2 regions of the Kitasatospora saccharophila genome follow, and region 2 is predicted to be linked to the other one. Evidence: riboswitches for the same ligand, from Rfam matches in the RefSeq annotation. Region 2 holds a riboswitch; the other holds the start of a gene.

Region 1 (7,329 bases), on a different contig from region 2:
CGGGCAGCGAGGACTCCGGCGCCCCGCACACCGCCTCTTGGTGGGGAGCGGCCCCCGGTTCCCCGCCCAGCAGGGTGCGCACCAGCGGGTGCGCGCAGAACAGCCCGTCCCGGACGCCGATGCCGTACTCGGCGGACAGCGCGGCCGAGAAGTGCGAGCTGTTCCAGCCGCGCACCACGAACGAGACCACGCCGACCCGGTCGGAGCCCTCGCCGAACAGGTTGAGCACCCGCACCTCGGGGATCCCCGCCAGGCCCTCGGTCAGCTTCGCCACCAGCGCCCGCTCCCGGGCCTCCAGCTCCTCGAAGCCCGCCTCGTCCAGCGCCCGGCAGGCCGAGGCGATCGCGTACGCGCCGATCACGTTCGGCGAACCGGCCTCGTGCCGCGCCGGGCCGGTGTGCCACTCGACCGCCACCGAGCCGTCCAGCTCCCGGGCCACCGTCCGGCTCGCCCCGCCGCCGGCCAGGTACGGCTCCGCCGCGTCCAGCCAGTCGGAGCGGCCCGCCAGCACGCCGGCGCCGAACGGCGCGTACAGCTTGTGCCCGGAGAACGCCACCCAGTCGACGCCCGACTCCCGCACCGAGACCCGGTGGTGGGGCGCCAGCTGGGCCGCGTCCAGCACCACCCGGGCGCCGTACCGGTGCGCGACCTCGGTCAGCTCCTTCACCGGCCACAGTTCGCCGGTGACGTTCGACGCCCCGGTCACGCAGAACAGCTTCGGACCCTCGGACGCGCCCAGCAGCGCCTCCTCCAGCGCCGCCACCGCCTCGGCGTGCGAACGCGGCGCCCGCAGGTAACGCACCGCCAGGCCCTCGCGCCGCCACGGCAGCAGCGAGGCGTGGTGCTCGGTCTCGAACGCGAACACCTCGGTCCCGGCCGGGACCGCCCCCGCGAGCAGGTTCAGCGAGTCGGTGGTCGCCCGGGTGAACACCACCTGGTCCCCGTCCCGCAGGTCCAGGAACTCGGCGACGGTCCGCCGGCTCTGCTCGAACAGGTCGGTCGACAGCTGCGACAGGTAGCCGGCCCCGCGGTGCACCGACCCGTAGTACGGCGCGTACGCCGCGACGTCGTCCCACACCCGCTTCAGCGCCGGGGCGCTCGCCGCGTAGTCCAGCGCCGCGTACCCGACCTTCTCGCCGGAGGCCAGCGGAACCTCGACGTCCGCGCCCAGTACCGCCAGCGGCTCGCAGATCTCGGTGGCAACAGACATGGGTGCACTCCTCCACGGGGTCAGGACCCCGGAAGTGCACCCACCGGAAGTCCGCGCTTGCCACGCGGACCTGTCGCCGCGCAGCCCGGTCCTCACCCAGGGCACCCCGCCACGGACGGAGGGTTGCCGGACAGCCAGCTGGGGCTTCGCGCTGTCACTCATGACCTGGCGAAGAGATTACACGACACCCACCCCGTCTCAACACCCGTCCACATGGCGGAACGGCGGGATGCGCAATCAGGGGCCCGGGGGACTGTCGGCAGACGAGCATGCACCACCAGGGGCTCGGGGAACGGCGAGTCCCTGGTGGTCGATCTCCCTGAATGTCCTCAGGCCTGCGTGGCCTCCGCCCAGCGCTTCAGCAGCTCCCCCGCCGCGCCGGAGTCGATCGCCGCCGTGGTGCGCACCATCGCCGCCGCGATCTGCTCGGTGAGCGGCGCCTCGCCCAGCTCCAGCGCGACCAGCGCGGCCGCGCTGTTGAGCAGGACGGCGTCCCGCACCGGCCCGCGCTCGCCGTTCAGCACCCGGCGGGCGACGTCCGCGTTGTACTCGGGGTCCGCGCCGCGCAGCGCCTCGATGCCGACCAGGTCGATCCCGACGTCCCGCGGGTCGAACGCGGTCTCCGTCACCTCGCCGCCGCGGATCACCCAGACGTGGGAGGTGGTGGTGACGGTCAGCTCGTCGAGCCCGTCGTCGCCGCGGAAGACCAGGCCCTGCGCGCCGCGCCGGGCCAGCACGCCGGCGATCAGTCCGGCCAGCCGGGTGTCGAAGCAGCCGACGGCGTGCGAGGTGACCTTCGCCGGGTTGGTGAGCGGGCCGAGGATGTTGAAGACCGTGGGGACGGCCAACTCGGCGCGCGCCTGGGCGGTGTGCCGCATCGAGGGGTGGAACTTGGCGGCGAAGCAGAAGGTCAGGCCGACCTCCTCGGCCGTCGCCGCGACCCGCTCCGCGGAGAGGTCCAGGTTGACGCCGAGCCGCCCGAGCACGTCCGAGGAGCCGGAGGCGGAGGAGGAGGCCCGGTTGCCGTGCTTGACGACCTTGGCGCCGGCCGCGGCCGCGACCACCGCGGACATGGTGGAGATGTTGACGGTCTTGGCCCGGTCGCCGCCGGTGCCGACGATGTCGACGGCCGGCCCGGGGATGTCCAGCGGGAGGGCGTGCGCGTACATCGCCTCGACCAGGCCGGCGATCTCCTCGACCGTCTCGCCCTTGCCGCGCATGGCGATCAGGAAGCCGGCCACCTGCACGGGGCTGGCCTCGCCGCTCATGATCCGGTCCATCGCCCAGGCGGTGTCGGCCTGCGTGAGGTCGTCGCCCCCCAGCAGCGAGCTCAGCAGGTCGGGCCAGGTGCGGACCACCTGCGCGGGGTCGCTACCGCCGTTCGCAGAGTGCGCGTTCACCATGGCTGACTCCAGCTCTCGTCGTCGTCCCGGAGGGATCCCAGAGGAATGGACGTCAGCCTATCGAGCGAGCGGGGACGGCCGCCCGGGGTTGCCGTCCCCTTCTCTCCAGTTGAGACGCGGTGCCGGGACGACCCGCCGCCGGGTCAGCGCCCGGCGGGCGCCCGCCGGGCGAGCCGGGCCCGCAGCAGGGCGGTCGCGGCGTCGGCCAGCGCGACCGGGTCGACGGGGTGCGAGATGGCGGCGTCGGCCCGGCTCCAGGCGGCGAGCCAGGAGTCCTGCGGGCGGCCGATCACGACCAGGACCGGCGGGCAGCCGTAGATCTCGTCCTTCAACTGCCGGGTCAGGCCGAGCCCGCCGACGGGGGCGGCCTCGCCGTCCAGCACGCAGAGGTCGACGCCGCCCTTCTCCAGGGCGCGCAGCACCGCAGGGGCGGTGGCGCACTCCAGGTAGTCGAGGGCGGGGACGTCCGCGGCGGGCCGCCTGCCGAGGGCGAGGGTCACCTGCTCACGGGTGTTGCGGTCGTCGCTGTAGACGAGAACGGTGAGCGTCTCGTCGGAGTGCTGCGCCATGGCCCCTGCTTCCTGGTGCTCGTCCTCTTATATGTGTGCCCACGCCGGGCGGCCCCGACCGAACGGCCCAGTGTGACCCGGACCACGTCCTGGGACGGATGCTACTCCCGCGCGCCCGTCCTGCGGAGACCCCGACGCGATCTCGCTCAAGCCGCCGCGCCCTGGACTCACCCCACCGGCGCAGTGCGCTCACCCGCTCCGAACAACCGTCAGAAAACGGGCGGTGCGCGAGGCGGGCATACCTCACGCACCGGACACTCCGAGGGAGACCCCCCGACGTGAAGACGGAATAAGGGACCGACATAATGTCCGTCGTGGCGACAGCAACAGCAACAGAAACCGGACACGCGCACGGAGCGGTCAACAGGCCGAACCTGGTCAGCGTCGGAACCATTGTCTGGCTGAGCTCGGAGCTGATGTTCTTCGCGGCCCTGTTCGCGATGTACTTCACCCTCCGCTCGGTCAAGGGTGCCGAGTTCTGGCACGAGAAGGCCCATGCCCTCAACGTGCCGTTCTCCTCGGTCAACACCACGATCCTGGTGCTCTCCTCGCTCACCTGCCAGCTCGGCGTGTTCGCCGCCGAGCGCGGTGACGTGAAGAAGCTGCGCTCGTGGTTCACGATCACCTTCGTGATGGGCGCCATCTTCATCGGCGGCCAGATCTTCGAGTACACCGAGCTGGTCAAGAAGGACGGCCTCTCGCTGTCCTCCGACCCGTACGGCACGGTGTTCTACCTGACCACCGGCTTCCACGGACTCCACGTGACGGGTGGTCTGATCGCCTTCCTGCTGGTCCTCGGACGGACCTACGCGGCGCGGCGGTTCACCCACGAGCAGGCAACCGCGGCGATCGTGGTGTCGTACTACTGGCACTTCGTCGACGTCGTGTGGATCGGCCTGTTCGCGACCATCTACCTGATCAAGTAACAGCCGCCCCGCCCCTGACCCGGCGTCACCTCGACGCGTGGGAGTCGGGGGCAGGCTGCTGCCGACCAGATCCTGACACCGGGGTTATTCCGTGAAAAAGCTCTCCGCACGACGGCGCCACCCACTGGCGGCGGTCGTCGTCCTACTTCTCGCCCTGGCGGCCACCGGGGGGCTGTACGCCGCTTTCGCGCCCGCCGGGAAGGCGCAGGCCGACAGCTCCGCGCAGTCGCTCGCCATCGACGAGGGCAAGAAGCTCTTCGCCGTCGGCTGCTCCTCCTGCCACGGCCTGAACGGCCAGGGCACCTCCGACGGCCCGTCGCTGGTCGGCGTCGGCTCGGCCGCGGTCGACTTCCAGGTCGGCACCGGCCGCATGCCGGCCCAGCAGCCGGGCGCCCAGGTCCCGCGCAAGAAGAACATCTACTCGCAGGCCGAGATCGACCAGCTGGCCGCCTACGTGGCCTCGCTCGGCCCCGGCCCGGTCGTCCCGGGCAAGGAGCAGTACGAGCCGTCCACCGACGACGTCACCAACGCCGAGCAGGTCGCCAAGGGTGGCGAGCTGTTCCGCACCAACTGCGCCCAGTGCCACAACTTCGCCGGCAAGGGCGGTGCGCTGACCAACGGCAAGTACGCCCCGTCCCTCGAAGGCGTGGACGCGAAGCACATCTACGAGGCCATGCAGACCGGCCCGCAGAACATGCCCTCCTTCCCCGACACCACCATGCCGGAGGAGCAGAAGCGCGAGATCGTGGCGTTCGTCCGCCACACGAACGACGAGCCCAACCCGGGTGGTCTCGCCCTGGGCAGCCTCGGTCCGGTGACCGAGGGCCTGTTCGGCTGGATCTTCGGTCTCGGCACGCTGATCGCCATCGCGATCTGGGTCGCCGCCCACACCACCAAGGCCAAGAAGTCATGAGCCACGACATGTCAGAGAACCTGCCGGAGGCGCACGGCGCCTCCCACGGCACGGACGTCGTCTCCCACGACGACCCGTTCGCCGACCCGGGCCTGCCGGCCCACGAACCGCGTCGGACCGACATCGACGAGCGGGCCGCCAAGCGGGCCGAGCGCCAGGTGTCGCTGCTGTTCGTGGTCTCGATGCTGGCGACGATCGGCTTCATCGCGTCCTACGCGTCGATCGACGCCGACAAGCTGGTCTACATCTTCCCGCTGGGCAAGGTCAGCGCGCTGAACTTCGCCCTGGGCACGACCCTCGGCCTCGCGCTGTTCTGCATCGGCGCGGGCGCGGTCCACTGGGCCCGCACCCTGATGTCGGACCACGAGCTGCCGGCCGAGCGCCACGCGATCGAGGCCGACGACGACGTCCGCAACGACGTCATCGAGCAGTTCAAGACGGGTGCCGCGGAGTCCGGCTTCGGCCGCCGCAAGATGATCCGCAACACGCTGATCGGCTCGATGGCCCTGGTGCCGCTGGCCGGCGTGGTGCTGCTCCGCGACCTCGGCCCGACGCCGGGCAAGAAGCTGCTGCACACCGGCTGGGTCGACGCGAAGCCGAGCCAGCCGATCAAGCTCGTCAACATGAACACCAACGAGCCGATGAAGCCCGAGGACATCGTCCAGGGCTCGCTGACGTTCGCCAAGCCCGAGGGCCTGGAGGAGTCCGCCGAGGACTTCCAGCAGAAGATCGCCAAGGACGCGCTGATGATCGTCCGGATCGCTCCGGAGGACATCAAGGACAGCGAGTCCCGGGAGAAGGGCTTCGAGGGCATCCTCGCCTACTCGAAGATCTGCACCCACGTCGGCTGCCCGATCTCGCTGTACGAGCAGCAGACCCACCACGCGCTCTGCCCCTGCCACCAGTCGACCTTCGACCTGGCGGACGGCGCTCGCGTCATCTTCGGCCCGGCCGGCCACCCGCTGCCGCAGCTGAAGATCACCACCGATGAGCAGGGCTTCCTGATCGCCACCGGCGACTTCGACGAGCCCGTCGGCCCGAGCTACTGGGAGCGTCCGCGATGAGTTCCGCAAGCGGCACCAAGAACAGTGCCCCCAAGCCGGCCAGCACCCGGGCCAAGCCCGCCAACAAGGCGGAGGCGGCCGCCGACTGGGTCGACGGCCGGCTGGGGATCTACTCCCTGGCCAAGGCCAACCTGCGCAAGATCTTCCCGGACCACTGGTCCTTCATGCTCGGTGAGATCTGCCTCTACAGCTTCATCATCATCATCCTCACGGGTGTGTACCTGACGCTGTTCTTCAAGCCGAGCATGGCGGAGACCGTCTACCACGGTTCCTACCTGCCGCTGAACGGCATCAAGATGTCGGAGGCGTACGCCTCCACGGTGAACATCAGCTTCGAGATCCGCGGCGGTCTGCTGATCCGCCAGATCCACCACTGGGCCGCGCTGGTCTTCGTGGCCGCGATGTTCGTCCACATGATGCGCGTCTTCTTCACCGGCGCGTTCCGCAAGCCGCGCGAGATCAACTGGCTGTTCGGCTTCCTGCTGCTGTGCCTGGGCTTCTTCGACGGCTTCTTCGGCTACTCGCTGCCGGACGACCTGCTGTCGGGCACCGGCATCCGCTTCATGGAGGGCGCGATCCTGGCGGTGCCGATCGTCGGCACCTACATCCAGATGTTCCTGTTCGGCGGCGAGTTCCCGGGCACCGACATCATCCCGCGCTTCTTCACCATCCACGTGCTGCTCATCCCGGGCATCATGCTGGGCCTGCTGGTGGCGCACCTGATCCTGGTCTTCTACCACAAGCACACCCAGTGGGCGGGCCCGGGCAAGACCGAGAAGAACGTCGTCGGCATGCCGCTGATGCCGGTCTACATGGCGAAGGCCGGCGGCTTCTTCTTCCTGGTCTTCGGCATCATCGCGGTGATGTCCGCGGTCGCCACGATCAACCCGGTCTGGGCGTACGGCCCGTACCGTCCGGACCAGGTCTCCACCGACGCGCAGCCCGACTGGTACATGGGCTTCGCCGAGGGCCTGATCCGCTTCATGCCGGGCTGGGAGGTCTCCGTCTGGGGCGGCCACACGCTGAACCTGGGCGTGTTCATCCCGCTGATGATCTTCCCGCTGGTCCTGGTCGCCATCGCGGTGTGGCCGTTCATCGAGTCCTGGGTCACCGGCGACAAGCGCGAGCACCACATCCTGGACCGCCCGCGCAACGCCCCGGTCCGCACCGCGTTCGGCGCGGCCTGGATCGCGCTGTACCTGGTCCTGCTGGTCGGCGGCGGCAACGACCTGTTCGCCACCCAC
Region 2 (7,329 bases):
GCAGTGAGCCGGGCCGGTCGCCGCCCGCCGACGCCCGCCGACCGGTAGCGTCGGGGGCATGGGAATCGCCGAACAGATCACGACCCAGGCGGGGCGGACCGGACTGGCGGGCCTGCTCGCCGACCCGAAGTCCGCAGTCGTGGGGCTCGACTTCGACGGCACGCTCGCCCCGATCGTCGCCGACCCGGAACGGGCCCGCGCCCACCCCGGCGTCGTACCCGCCCTCTCCGCGCTCGCCCCGCTGATCGGCGCGGTCGTGGTGGTCACCGGGCGGCCCGCCGCCACCGCCGCCTCCTACGGCGGCTTCGCCGCCGCCCCCGGCCTCGAACACCTCACCGTCCTCGGCCACTACGGCGCCGAGCGCTGGGACGCGAGCAGCAACGCCGTCACCGCCGCCCCGCCCCCGCCCGGGGTGACCGCCGTCCGGGACGAACTCCCCTCGCTGCTCCGCGAACTGGGCGCCCCCGAGGGCACCTTCGTGGAGGACAAGGAACGCGCCCTGGCCGTCCACACCCGGCGGGCCCCCGACCCGGACGCGCTGCTGGAGCAACTGCGCGGACCGCTCGGCGAGTTGGCCCACCGCCGGGGCCTGGTCGTGGAGCCCGGCCGGATGGTCCTCGAACTGCGGCCGCCGGGCGTCGACAAGGGCGTCGCCCTCCGGGAGTTCCTGGCGGAACGGGACGCCGGCCCGGTGCTCTTCGCCGGCGACGACCTCGGCGACCTCGCCGCCTACGCGGAGGTCGCCGCCCGCCGCGGAGCCGGCCACCCCGGCCTCCTGGTCTGCAGCGGCCCCGTCACCGGCGAACCCCCGGTCGCGGAGCTGGCCGAACGCGCGGACCTGGTGGTGGCGGGGCCGGCGGGGGTGGTCGACCTGCTGAACGGGCTGACGGAACTGCTGCGCTGAGGAAGGGCGTCCGCCGGGGAGCGCGACGGGGCCCGCACCGGTAGGACGGGCACCGACAGGGGCGCGGGGAACCGCGCGCGGCGGGAGCGGCACGACGGCGCGGCCGGCTGTCCCGCTTCGCGGTCCGGCCGCGCGTGCCCGGTCGGCCGCGCGGTTCCCCGCGCCCCTGGTCCCGCTTCGGTCGGGGGCGGTTCAGAGGGCGTGGAGCTGGTCCAGGAACCACTGTTGGGGCGGGAGGGCGGTGGCCGCGGCGGCGAGGCGCTTGGTGCGGTCGGTGCGTTCGGCGGCGGGCATGGCGAGGGCCTCGGCGAGGGCTTCGGCGGTGGCGATGACGTCGTAGGGGTTGACGTTGATCGCGTCGTCGGCGAGTTCGGCGTGGGCGCCGGCCTCGCGGGACAGGACGAGGGCGCAGCCCCGGTCGGAGACGACGGGGACCTCCTTGGCGACCAGGTTCATGCCGTCGCGGATCGGGTTGACCAGGGCGACGTCGGCGAGCCGGTACGCGGCGAGGGAGCGCGGGAAGTCGTCGTTGACGTGCAGGATGAGCGGCTGCCAGTCGTCGGTGCCGAACTCGGTGTTGATCTCCTCGGCGAGGCGCCGCACCTCGGCGGTGTAGTCGCGGTACTCGGCGAGGTCGGTCCGGGAGGGGTAGGCGAAGGCGATGTGGACGACGTTGCCGAGCCACTCGGGGCGGGTGCGCAGCAGGTGCCGGTAGGCGAGCAGGCCGCGGACGATGTTCTTGCTGAGTTCGGTGCGGTCGACCCGGACGATGGTGCGCCGGTCGCCGACGGCCTCGCGCAGGGCGGCGAGGCGTTCGTCGACGTCGGGCCGGTGCGCGCGTTCGCGCAGGAACTCGGCGTCGGCGCCGAGGCCGTGCACGCCGAGCCGGGTGGTGCGGCCGCCGTGCGTGACGGTGAGGGCGTCCCGGTCGACCTGCGCGCCGAGGACGGCCTCGCAGCAGTCGGCGAAGGCGAGGGCCCAGCGGCGGGTGAGGAAGGCGGCCCGGTCGGCGCCGAGGATGCCTTCGAGGACGGCGGCGGCGACGTCGTCGGGCAGCAGCCGGTAGTAGTCCGGCGGGGCCCAGGGGGTGTGCGAGAAGTGGCCGATCCGCAGGTCCGGACGGAGTTCCCGGAGCAGCGCGGGGGCGAGCGAGAGGTGGTAGTCCTGCACCAGGACGGCCGCGCCGGGGGCGGCCTCGGCGGCGAGGGCCTCGGCGAAGGCGGCGTTGTACGCCCGGTAGGCGGCCCACTCGGTGCGGAAGCCGGCGTCGAAGGCGGGCTGCACGGGCGTCTGGTAGAGCAGGTGGTGGACGAACCAGAGGGTGGAGTTGGCGACGCCGTTGTAGGCGCGGGCGAAGGTCTCCGGGTCGATGTCCAGCATCCGGACGGCCTGCCCGCCGACGTCGTGCCCGGCCCGGTCGAGGCGCCCGTCGGGGGCCTGCCGGGCGGCGGTGCGGTCGGCGTCGGAGAGCGCGGCGCAGACCCAGACCGCGTTCGGGTCGTCGATCGCGGATAGCCCGGAGACCAGCCCGCCGCCGCCTCTGCGGAGGGTCAGCGAGCCGTCGTCCTCCGTGCGGAAGGACACCGGGCCGCGGTTGGAGGCCACCAGGATCGGGGCGGCTCCGGACTGCTGGGGGCGTTCGGACGCGTGATCGGCCATGTAGCCAACCTTGCCGCGCGATCAGCCGACCAAACCACTCGGCGCGGCCCGTCGTGGGTGAACTCTCGGTGCCGGCCGCCGCTCCCGGAGCCGTCCGGGGGCCGGAACCGCGGGCCGGAACCGGGGGCCGGAACCGCGGGCCGGAACCGCGGGCCGGGACGGGCGCGGGGCGGCGGCTCAGCGGTCGCGGTACTCGGGGAGGGTGGCCACCGGGGGCCGTTCGGTGGCCGGGACGGGGTGGGTGCGCGGGGTGAAGCCCGCCGCGGTGCGGCTGTACTGGGTGAGCAGCGGGCGGACCAGGTCCGGGTCGGCCTTGAGGCGGTGGGTGCGGTCCAGGCGTTCCAGCGCGGTGCGGTAGATGGTGGCGGCCATCCGGCCGAGGGCCTGGCCGTCCTGGTGCCGGTGGTGCCGCACGCCGACGTCGACCTGGGCCAGCGCGTCCAGGCCGGCCAGCTCCAGGGCGTCGACCAGCAGGCCCAGCTCGACGCCGTAGCCGGTCGGGAAGGGCAGCCGCTCCAGCAGCGCCCGGCGGGCCGCGTACTCGCCGCCGAGGGGCTGGACGAAGCCGGCGAGCTGCGGCCAGTGCAGGCTGAGCAGCGGGCGGGCGACCAGTTCGGTGACCCGGCCGCCGCCGGCCGGGACGACGGCGCCGTCGGCCTCGAAGGGGCGGTCGTACATGGCCTTGACCAGTTGCAGGGCCGGGTCGGTGAGCAGCGGGCCGATGATGCCGGAGACGAAGGCCGGGTCGAACTCGCGCAGGTCGGCGTCGACGAAGCAGACGATCGCGCCGCTGGTGGCGAGCAGCGAGCGCCACAGCACCTCGCCCTTGCCGGGCTCGGCGGGCAGCCGGGGCAGGATCTCGTCCCGGTGCACCACCCGGGCGCCGGCGGCGGCCGCGGCGGCGGCGGTGCCGTCCCGCGAGCCGGAGTCGACCACCACCAGCTCGTCCACCAGCGGGACGCGTTCGACCAGCTCGGTGCGGATCGCGGTGACGATCTCGCCGACGGTGGACTCCTCGTCCAGGGCGGGCAGCACCACGCTGACCGTGCCGGCCGGGCCGGCGGCCCGTTTGGCGGCCAGCAGCAGGTCGAGCGGCCGGTCGGCGGCCGTCCACGAACGGCGGCGCAGCCAGTCGGCCACCTCCGGCAGTACCCCGGGCTCGGGCTGCTCCGGCAAGTCTCGCTCCCTGTCTCGGTTCGTCTCGGGTGTCGGACGCGGGGGTGGGTCCGCCCGGGCCTTCGGATACAGTCTTCGTACTGCGACCGTGCCTTCGCACGCGGGGGTCGCTCGCAGCGTACGACCACAACTTCACAGAGCTCATCCAGAGGGACTGAGGGAACGGCCCGTTGAAGTCCCGGCAACCCTCCCGCACGGCCAGCAGGCCGGGCGGGACAGGTGCCAATTCCGTCCCGGACGCGACCGCGATCCGGGGAAGATGAGGAGAAAGGGCCTCGCCACCATGGCTGTTGACACCGCCGCATCCACCGCCGTTGACCTCGGTCCCGCGACCGCGCTGTCCTGTCGCGAGTGCGGTGCGCGCTCCCCGCTCGGTCCGGACTTCGCCTGTCTCGAGTGTTTCGGCCCGCTGGAGATCGCCTACGACTACGCGGGCTACGACGCGGAGGAGCTGCGCAAGCGGATCGAGGCCGGCCCGGCGTCGATCTGGCGCTACGCCCCGCTGCTGCCCGTCCCGGCCGACGTGGCCGACAAGCCGAACCTGAACCCGGGCTGGACCCCGCTGGTGAAGGCCGACAACCTGGGCCGCGAGCTGGGCTTCACCGGCCAGCTGTACGTCAAGGACGACTCGGGCAACCCGACCCACTCCTTCAAGGACCGGGTGGTGGCCTGCGCGATCGAGGCCGCCCGCGCCTTCGAGTTCACCACCCTCTCCTGCTCCTCCACCGGCAACCTGGCCGGCGCGGTGGGCGCCGCGGCCGCCCGGGCCGGCTTCAAGTCCTGCGTGTTCATCCCGCACGACCTGGAGCAGGGCAAGGTCGTGATGGCCGGGGTGTACGGCGGCGAGCTGGTCGGCATCGACGGCAACTACGACGACGTGAACCGCTTCTGCTCCGAGCTGATCGGCGACCCGGCCGGCGAGGGCTGGGGCTTCGTGAACGTCAACCTCCGCCCGTACTACGGCGAGGGCTCCAAGACCCTGGCCTTTGAGATCTGCGAGCAGCTCGGCTGGCGGCTGCCCGACCAGATCGTCATCCCGATCGCCTCCGGCTCCCAGCTCACCAAGATCGACAAGGGTCTGCAGGAGCTGATCAAGCTCGGCCTGGTCGAGGACAAGCCGTACAAGATCTTCGGCGCCCAGGCCGAGGGCTGCTCCCCGGTCTCCGTCGCCTTCAAGGCCGGCCGCGACGTGATCAAGCCGGTCAAGCCGGACACCATCGCCAAGTCGCTGGCGATCGGCAACCCGGCCGACGGCCCGTACGTGCTGGACATCGCCCGCCGCACCGGCGGCGCGGTCGAGGACGTCACCGACGCCGAGGTGGTCGAGGCGATCAAGCTGCTCGCCCGCACCGAGGGGATCTTCGCCGAGACCGCGGGCGGCGTCACCGTGGGCGTGCTGAAGAAGCTGGTCGAGACCGGCCAGCTGGACCCGTCCAAGGAGACCGTCGCGATCAACACCGGCGACGGCCTCAAGACCCTCGACGCGGTCTCCGACGCCGGCATGGCCGCCGTGATCCGCCCGACGCTGGAGTCCTTCCGCGCCGCCGGCCTCGCCACCGCCTGACACCCAGCCGCAGGACACCCCCCCACGCCCCGACCCCACGCCCGAGGAGCCCGCATGAGCGCCAACGTCCGCATCCCGACCATCCTGCGCACCTACACCGGCGGCGCCGCCGAGGTGACCGCCGAGGGCGCCACCCTGGCCGCCCTCATCGCGGACCTGGAGGCGAACCACGCCGGCATCGCCGCCCGCCTGCTGGACGACACCGGCAAGCTGCGCCGCTTCGTCAACGTGTACGTGAACGACGACGACGTGCGCTTCGCCGAGGGCCTGGAGACCGAGATCAAGGACGGCGCCTCGGTGTCGATCATTCCGGCGGTGGCCGGCGGCTGCTGACCGCCCCGCATTCCCGCGGCCGCCGTTTGGTTCGGAATTCAATTTTCCGGACCGGACGGCGGCTTCGTGTTCGGCCGGGCTCATTGCCCCGGTTACCTGCGGTTTTCCCGCCGGGCGGGGCGGCGGAATTCCGCCGGGGGTCGGGGAGTAGAGTTCCGGTCAGGTCCGTTACCCCCCACGGCCCGGTTCAATCCCCCTTTTTCTGCACCGCCCCGCGCCTCCCCGCCCCGCACCGCACCGCGCCCCGCCCGTGCAGGACCCCGCTCCGCCCCGCCCGTCGGGACCGGCGCCGGCCCGGCCCGCCGCCCTTTCTCGCCCGACGCGGCCCGGTGCCGCCCGTTCTGTCAGGCCGCCGTCAGAATTGTTCCGGCGTTTTGCGGTGCCGCGTCCGATATGTCCAGTGGCAATTGTCGGGCGGTGCGCCTTTCGCCCCGGCATATCCCCTGCGGGGCCCGGAGTTTCCCCGGAAATTGGGCCTGTTGCAGAGGGCGCATATCCGGATACATTCAGCCGCGACAGAGGCTGCGCCGTACGGGGGGGAGTCCCCAGGCCGGCCTTCCAGACCTCCGGGTCCGCGTCCCGCGGATCTCTGAAGGGCCAGCACAGCACAAGGGGAGTTCGGAATGGCTCAGGGCACCGTCAAGTGGTTCAACGCCGAGAAGGGCTACGGCTTCATCGCGGTCGACGGTGGAGCGGACGTGTTCGTCCACTACAGCGCGATCCAGATGGACGGCTACCGCACCCTGGAAGAGGGCCAGCGGGTCGAGTTCGAGATCTCGCAGGGTCAGAAGGGTCCGCAGGCCGACATGGTCCGCGCCGCCGGCGCCTGAGGCACCGGCTGACCGCACGGCCGCAGGCCGGGCACAGAACGCCACAGGCAGGCCCGCCCCGACGCGACGGCGTCCGGGGCGGGCCCGTCGGCTTTTCCGGGCGTTTCCCGGGCCCCGCAGCGCCCCCGCCGGGCCGCGCCGGGGCCCCGCCGGGGCCGTGGCAGGGCCCCAATGGGCTTGCACTCGCCACCCGAGAGTGCTAATCATTGGCGTTAGCACTCACCGTGTGAGAGTGACAAACGGACCGGGCCGGTGAGGCCCCGGAAGCGGTAGGGGAAGGGACCCCCGCTCTCCTGGGCCGTCCGTCGCGGGCACCCCTTGGTCCGAGCAGTCGACCGTGTCCCGGAGGACCACTTCTGATGGCCAAGATCATCGCCTTTGACGAGGAAGCCCGCCGCGGCCTTGAGCGTGGCATGAACCAGCTTGCCGACGCCGTGAAGGTCACGCTCGGCCCCAAGGGTCGCAACGTCGTCCTGGAGAAGAAGTGGGGCGCCCCCACGATCACCAACGACGGTGTCTCCATCGCCAAGGAGATCGAGCTCGAGGACCCGTACGAGAAGATCGGCGCCGAGCTGGTCAAGGAGGTCGCCAAGAAGACCGACGACGTCGCGGGTGACGGCACCACCACCGCCACCGTGCTCGCCCAGGCGCTCGTCCGCGAGGGTCTGCGCAACGTCGCCGCCGGCGCCAACCCGATGGCCCTCAAGCGCGGCATCGAGAAGGCCGTCGCCGCCGTCTCCGACCAGCTGCTGGCCCAGGCCAAGGACGTGGAGACCAAGGAGCAGATCGCCTCCACCGCCTCCATCTCGGCCGCCGACACCCAGATCGGCGAGCTCATCGCCGAGGCCATGGACAAGGTCGGC

Evidence for each region. Region 2 has a riboswitch for S-adenosylmethionine ahead of thrC (threonine synthase). Riboswitches for the same ligand answer to the same signal wherever they lie in the genome.
Region 1: it holds a riboswitch for S-adenosylmethionine, as region 2 does, so the genes downstream of both, ABD345_RS24375 (aminotransferase class V-fold PLP-dependent enzyme) here and thrC (threonine synthase) in region 2, are expected to answer to the same signal.

The regions. Positions count from the first base shown of each region.
Region 1 is NZ_BAAANS010000035.1:54,158-61,486, forward strand. It holds gene ABD345_RS24375 (aminotransferase class V-fold PLP-dependent enzyme) at 1-1,210, opposite strand, end outside; SAM riboswitch class IV at 1,259-1,376, opposite strand; gene trpD (anthranilate phosphoribosyltransferase) at 1,540-2,613, opposite strand; gene ABD345_RS24385 (response regulator) at 2,757-3,182, opposite strand; gene ctaE (aa3-type cytochrome oxidase subunit III) at 3,488-4,108, shown strand; gene qcrC (cytochrome bc1 complex diheme cytochrome c subunit) at 4,200-5,021, shown strand; gene qcrA (cytochrome bc1 complex Rieske iron-sulfur subunit) at 5,030-6,085, shown strand; gene qcrB (cytochrome bc1 complex cytochrome b subunit) at 6,082-7,329, shown strand, end outside.
Region 2 is NZ_BAAANS010000038.1:36,316-43,644, forward strand. It holds gene ABD345_RS25570 (DUF3263 domain-containing protein) at 1-7, shown strand, start outside; gene otsB (trehalose-phosphatase) at 59-904, shown strand; gene ABD345_RS25580 (alpha,alpha-trehalose-phosphate synthase (UDP-forming)) at 1,097-2,563, opposite strand; gene ABD345_RS25585 (glucosyl-3-phosphoglycerate synthase) at 2,741-3,739, opposite strand; SAM riboswitch class I at 3,878-4,005, shown strand; gene thrC (threonine synthase) at 4,023-5,303, shown strand; gene ABD345_RS25595 (MoaD/ThiS family protein) at 5,358-5,636, shown strand; gene ABD345_RS25600 (cold-shock protein) at 6,260-6,466, shown strand; gene groL (chaperonin GroEL) at 6,826-7,329, shown strand, end outside.